Regions from separate parts of the Bacillus sp. N1(2025) genome, predicted to be linked through region 1. Evidence: a T-box and tRNA genes for the amino acid it is inferred to sense, from the RefSeq annotation. Region 1 holds a T-box; the other holds one or more tRNA genes.
The links. The T-box of region 1 lies ahead of tyrS (tyrosine--tRNA ligase). A T-box ahead of a tRNA ligase gene usually reads a tRNA of that ligase, here a tRNA-Tyr.
Positions count from the first base shown of each region.

Region 1 (3,269 bases):
CGATCATCAGCCAGGAATATAATTTGATTCACGGGCATAACCCGATCGAGCATACAAAATCACGCGTAAAAAGTTTCGAGAGTATCGTCAATAAACTGATGCGCAAAGGCTGCGATGTGACGACGCAGGAAATGAAAGAGCATATTCATGATATTGCGGGTGTCAGGATTATCTGTTCCTTTATTTCCGATATTTATAATGTCGCTGAGGTTTTGAAGCAGCATAAGGACCTGAAGATCGTAAAGGTGAAGGATTATATCAAACATCCGAAGCCGAACGGCTACCGCAGCCTGCATTTGATTATTGAAATTCCCGTTTATTTGACGAATCGTGTGGAATATGTGAAGGCGGAAATTCAAATCCGCACCATCGCCATGGATTTTTGGGCGAGTCTTGAACATAAAATTTATTACAAATTAAATAACGAAGTCCCAAAGCATCTGACCGACGAGCTGAAGGAAGCAGCGGACATCGCCCATTATTTAGACGAAAAGATGCTTGGGATTAAGAAAGAAGTCGATTAAACGATTGACGCATCACAAACAGCCGGACCGCTTTTATGTGCAGTCCGGCTGTTTATTTATCCGTTTACGCGCAGCTGTACAAATTTTCGCTTGCCCACCTGAATCGTCATGCCGTCTTCTGCGGTAATGACGGTATGAAGGGCATCCGTTTTCTCCCCGTTCACTTTGACTCCGCCGTTTTGAATCATACGGCGTGCTTCGCTTTTTGAAGAAAAGAGTCCAATCGTGACGAGCAGCTCAATAAGGGGCACGGGCTTTTCTCCGTCCCATATGACGGTTTTCATATCTTCAGGCAGGCTGTTTTGCTGGAAGACACGTTTGAAATGCTGTTCTGCCGCATCCGCCGCTTTCCTGCCGTGGTACATTCTGACGATTGTACCCGCTAAGATCATTTTGGCATCTCTCGGATGAAGCTTTCCTGATTCCAAATCCTTCTCCATCTGTTTTTTCTCCGCAGGCTCTAAGTCTGTCGCTAAATGAATATATGTTTTCATCAGGCTGTCCGGCAATGACATCGTTTTGCCGTACATGTCGTTCGGATGCTCGTCAATACCGATGTAGTTGTTTTTTGATTTAGACATTTTTTCAACGCCATCAAGACCCTCCAAAAGCGGCATGAGGATGACGACCTGCTTTTCTTTTTTGTAGCGTTCTTGGAAATGGCGGCCCATCAGCACGTTAAAATGCTGGTCCGTACCGCCGAGTTCGATATCGCTTTCGAGAACGACAGAATCGTAGCCCTGCATCAGCGGGTAAAAGAATTCGTGAAGTGAGATCGGTTTTTGCATGGCGATGCGCTCCTCAAAGTCGTCGCGCTCCATCAGACGGGCGACAGTAATTTTCCCCGCTAATTCAATCACATCTTCCAGATTCAATGTCTTCAGCCATTTTGAGTTGCAGTGAAGTTCAACTTTGTCTTGATCCAGCACCTTGCCAAACTGTTCAAAGTAGGTTTTGGCATTGTGCTGGACTTCTTCATCAGTCAGCTGTTTTCTGGCTTGCGACTTCCCCGTCGGATCACCGATTTTTCCGGTAAAGTCCCCGATAACAAGCTGTATGATATGGCCGTTTTCTTGAAATTGGCGCAATTTGTTTAACACGACGGTATGGCCCAAGTGGACGTCGGGTGCGGACGGATCAAGGCCGAGTTTAATGTTCAGCGGCTTGCCGGATGTCACTGATTTGGCGATTTTATTTCTCAATTCTTCAGGCGGTATGACGTCCGCGGCGCCGGTCATGTACAAATCCAGCTGCCTTTGCACTTCTTTCTCCTGATCATTCGTTAAAGTGATTGATTCCATCTTTTACATCCTCCTTTTTTTAGCCAAACAAAAAAGCCGCATCCCAAAAGGGACGTGGCTGTATGCACGCGGTACCACCCTGATTGAAGACGACGTCTTCCGCTCATTCGAATAACGGTTTCCCGTTCTTTGCTACTGAAGTTCACAAAGAAAGCTCAGGGAGGTAATTCACGTTTGTCTTTGTGCCGGCTTGCACCATCCGCCGGCTCTCTGAAACAGGGAGACAATCCGTTACTGATTCCCGTCATAGCTGCTATGTTATGAAATTGTCAGCGATTTTTTGCAGCAGGGCGGACAGCGTTTTTTGTTCCTGTTTATCCAGACAGGCCGTCAGTTCAATTTCCCCCTGATGAAAGTCGGGGTAAAGGTCTTCAATAACCTTTCTGCCCTCATCGGTAATACTGACGAATACAAGCCTGCGGTCTCTTTTGTTCGTTTGTCTGCTGCATAAGCCTTTCTTCTCCAAAGTGTTCAGGACATTGCTCGCCGTCGCCGCGGTAATTCCGGATAGAGCGGCTATCCTTCTTGTATCAAGCGTTTCCCATTCACAAAGGTCATACAGGATGGAAAACGCCGTCCATGATAATTTGTGTGCCGACAGCACCTCTTTCTCCATTTTTACACGGAGCTGCTGGGCGGACCGATAGAGTGCAGCGGCAATATAGGCCGCCTCTTTGTTTCGGCCGGATAGATCGGAAAAAGGCCTGTTCGGCTTCTTATTGTCTGATCCGGCATCGTTGCGATTCGTCAATGGCGTCATGCTCCTTATTATTGTCAGAATCATTAGCTATGAAATGAATTTTAACAGAGAATGCAAAAGATATCAAATCGCAAACAGCACATTCCCGCAGAAAAAATGTGTAAGATCGAGGTTTACTTTTTAAAAAAAGGGAAAGACATTTGTACAACAAAAAGGGAGATGAATATCAGTGGGAAAGAATGAAACAATGCATATCGTATCATGTGCCGATGATCATTATGCTCGTCATTTGGGTGGGATGTTCGCTTCTTTATTGATGAATATGGATAAAACAAGGGATGCGAAATTATATGTGATCGACGGCGGAATTACTGCCGAAAACAAGGACAAGCTTGAACAGACCGCGATGTCATTCGGGACGCCGCTTGAATTTTTAGAAGTAGACGCTGATCAATACAAGCATGCAGTCGAAAGCAGCCACATTACAAAAGCGGCTTATTACCGCATTTCCATCCCTGATTTAATTAAGGATGAGTCCGTAAAGCGGATGATTTACATTGATTGCGATGCAATTGTGATGGAAGATATTTCGGTTTTATGGGACTTGGATATTTCCCCGGCAATAGTTGCGGCGGTAGAAGACGCCGGACAGCATGAAAGACTGAAAAAAATGAATATCAGCGACACTGCCAAGTATTTTAATTCCGGCATTATGATTATAGATTTCGAACCTTGGAGAAAACA
Region 1 covers NZ_JBLTJB010000002.1:249,560-252,828, forward strand. Annotated here, with positions in the region: gene ACNFN4_RS06085 (GTP pyrophosphokinase) at 1-524, shown strand, start outside; gene tyrS (tyrosine--tRNA ligase) at 581-1,825, opposite strand; T-box leader at 1,871-2,082, opposite strand; gene ACNFN4_RS06095 (MarR family winged helix-turn-helix transcriptional regulator) at 2,079-2,576, opposite strand; gene ACNFN4_RS06100 (glycosyltransferase family 8 protein) at 2,755-3,269, shown strand, end outside.

Region 2 (3,269 bases), on a different contig from region 1:
GGCTGCAATCATCGGATGAGTTTTGATCCATCGTTTTACAGAAGCGCGTTTTTTCTCTTTTGGAAGATTCGCCATAACTTTGGCAGTAAAATCAGCAGGGGCCGTGACATGCGATGTGCTTCGGACGAGTGCTACGGATTTCTCCATTTCATGAAAATGCCGTTTGCAATTCCCGCATGACTGCAAATGTTGTTTTAATACGTTTTCATCTTCAGGAAGGATATCTCCATCAAGATGCTTATGCATAAGCTGCACGATCTGTTCAGGACAGCTCATTTCATCACCCCACTTAAAGATCCCTCAATTGTTTTCTAAGAGCCTCTCTGCCTCTGTGTATCCTTGTCTTGACGGTGCCGACAGGGATATTCAGAATCTCCCCGATTTCAATTAAAGAGAGTTCGTCAATATACTTTAATACAATAACCGTTCTGTACTTGTCAGGCAGCTTTAAAATCTTTTTCTGAATTGTGTCCGACAGCTCCAATGACAATACGGCGTCTTCAGGGAGAACCCCGTCCGCGGCGATCTGCGAATACATCGTCAGCCCTTCTGCTCCCGCTACTTCTGCGTCCAGATAGTAATCAGGCTTTTTCTTGCGGATGCGGTCAATGGTCAGGTTGGTCGCAATTCTGTAAAGCCACGTTGAAAACTTTCTGTTGATATCGAAACTGTCGATATTGACATACGCTCTGATAAAAGCTTCCTGCGCAATATCTTCCGCTTCGTGAACATTGCCGAGCATGCGGTAGCAAAGCTGGTAAATCTTATCTTTATAAAGGTCAACGATTTCTGCAAACGCATTTTGATCGCCTTTTTTGACTTGCTTGATTCTTTTTTTAATCAGGTTTTCCATGTTTTATCTTACCTCTGCCCTTCACCGGTCTGTATCTATACGTTGATTGTTTTAAAAGGTTTCATTTTTTTATTACATTTATTTTACCAAATTTCAGGCAGGGTGTAGATGGAAAATACAGAATATACTGCCTTAACAGCAGCTTAAAAATAGTATATCTGATGAACAATCAGAAATCGAAACAAAATGCTGATAAAAAAAGACACCTTTATGCAAAAGGTGTCTGATACTGGGCTAGCTGGATTCGAACCAACGCATGACGGAGTCAAAGTCCGTTGCCTTACCGCTTGGCTATAGCCCAAAAATGGTGGAGGGGGGCAGATTCGAACTGCCGAACCCTGAGGGAGCGGATTTACAGTCCGCCGCGTTTAGCCACTTCGCTACCCCTCCGTATTTTTTTGAAAAACAGTGCCGGCCAGAGGACTTGAACCCCCAACCTACTGATTACAAGTCAGTTGCTCTACCAATTGAGCTAGGCCGGCAAATATGGTGGAGGATGACGGGCTCGAACCGCCGACCCTCTGCTTGTAAGGCAGATGCTCTCCCAGCTGAGCTAATCCTCCATATGACCCGTACGGGATTCGAACCCGTGTTACCGCCGTGAAAGGGCGGTGTCTTAACCGCTTGACCAACGGGCCGTTATGTCCGCGTCGAGCTGACAAAAGTTATTATATACAGGTTGTACCCCATTTGTAAAGAGAAAAATTATTTTTTTTATTTTCAAACTTTTTTACCCGTTTTTTAACTGAAAAACTCATCCCTCCTCTCTTATTTCATTTATGATGAAAGTATCAAAATATTGAAGGGAATGGACACAGATGATCTTAGTCAGCTCTTGTCTCGGCGGTATCGAATGCAGGTATAACGGCTCTCACGCCGCTTCGGAAAAAATCCGCAGACTCGTAGAAGAAAAGAAAGCTGTTATGGTCTGCCCCGAACTTTTGGGCGGCTTCACCACTCCCCGCGAACCGGCGGAAATCATCGGCGGCACGGGCGAAGACGTGCTGAACGGAACAGCAAAAATCGTAACGGCATCAGGCGAAGACGTTACGGCTTTATATATGGACGGCGCGGAAAAAACGTTAGCATACGCAAAAGAAATAGGCGCCGCAACGGTCATCCTTAAAGAAAACAGCCCGTCCTGCGGCAGCAGCTTTATCTATGACGGCACTTTCTCAGGAAAAAAAATACTCGGAGACGGCATCACTTCCGCTCTTTTAAAACGGGCAGGCTGCCGTGTTCTATCAGAAGATGAATTGGATCAATTATAAAAAAGGAGAGTAGATATCATGGATGTAGCCCTGTCCTTTTATAAACCGGAGCATGCAGACGGGCTTAACGGGTTTGTGCTGAGTGAAGAAGATAAAAAGTTCACAGCTCTGCCGATAGATGTCCTGCCGCAGGCTCTTGTCATCCGGGATCGCTACCCGACAGTCATTTTAAAAGAAGACCGCCCCGTCGGTTTTTTTATTTTACATACCTCAAAAGAAACCATTGCCCCGTATTCGAACAATGTGTCTGCCATTTTGCTGAGTGCGCTGTCCTTACATGCACCGCATCAGGGAAAAGGTTATGCCAAACAAGCGATGCTGCAGCTCCCCGCTTTTGTCGCAAATTACTTTCCTTGGTGTGATGAAATCGTGCTTGCAGTAAACCATCGCAATCATCGTGCAAAGAACCTGTACCGGTCTTCCGGTTTTATTGATAAAGGGCGGCGCAGGATCGGCCCGATCGGTGAACAGCACATTCTGCATCATTTTTTGTGAAAGCGCTTGATTATCCATCTCATCCCTGCCGATTTTTCTTGAAACATCTATTCAGAAGCCCATATACTTCAAGTATTAACGACTTGGGAGGGTACAATCATGACAGACCGGCTTAACATTCACAGATTGACCACAGAAACCAGAAATCCGCAGACCGCTTCAATCCATCAAGCAGACACGATGGAAATTCTCCGCATCATTAACGAAGAGGATTTCAAAGTGGCTGAAGCCGTTCAGCAGGTGCTGCCCGATATTCAGATTGCCGTTCAATTCGCCCATCAGTCCTTACGGCGAAACGGCAGGCTGATTTATGCGGGAGCGGGCACAAGCGGCAGGCTCGGTGTACTGGATGCGGTTGAATGCCCGCCTACATACAGCGTAAGTCCCGACACCGTCATCGGTCTGATGGCCGGAGGGGCAGACGCCTTTTTGCAAGCGGCTGAAGGTATAGAAGACAGCGAGGAAACCGGCGCTCTCGATCTCAAAACGATCGGACTTACCTCAGAAGACACCGTGATCGCCATCGCGGCAAGCGGGCGCACGCCGTATGCGGCCGGTGCGCTGAAATACGCAAAAACAATCGGCGCCAAAACTGTCGCGCTCACATGCAATAAACACTCATTGATCAGCACTTATGCCGATCACAGCAT
Region 2 covers NZ_JBLTJB010000008.1:19,480-22,748, reverse strand. Annotated here, with positions in the region: gene rsiW (anti-sigma-W factor RsiW) at 1-276, opposite strand, end outside; gene sigW (RNA polymerase sigma factor SigW) at 290-853, opposite strand; tRNA gene ACNFN4_RS16505 (tRNA-Gln) at 1,083-1,154, opposite strand; tRNA gene ACNFN4_RS16500 (tRNA-Tyr) at 1,159-1,243, opposite strand; tRNA gene ACNFN4_RS16495 (tRNA-Thr) at 1,263-1,335, opposite strand; tRNA gene ACNFN4_RS16490 (tRNA-Val) at 1,341-1,416, opposite strand; tRNA gene ACNFN4_RS16485 (tRNA-Glu) at 1,420-1,491, opposite strand; gene ACNFN4_RS16480 (DUF523 domain-containing protein) at 1,672-2,124, shown strand; gene ACNFN4_RS16475 (GNAT family N-acetyltransferase) at 2,143-2,619, shown strand; gene murQ (N-acetylmuramic acid 6-phosphate etherase) at 2,719-3,269, shown strand, end outside.
Region 2: it encodes a tRNA-Tyr, which carries the amino acid that the T-box ahead of tyrS (tyrosine--tRNA ligase) is inferred to sense. The anticodon was not compared.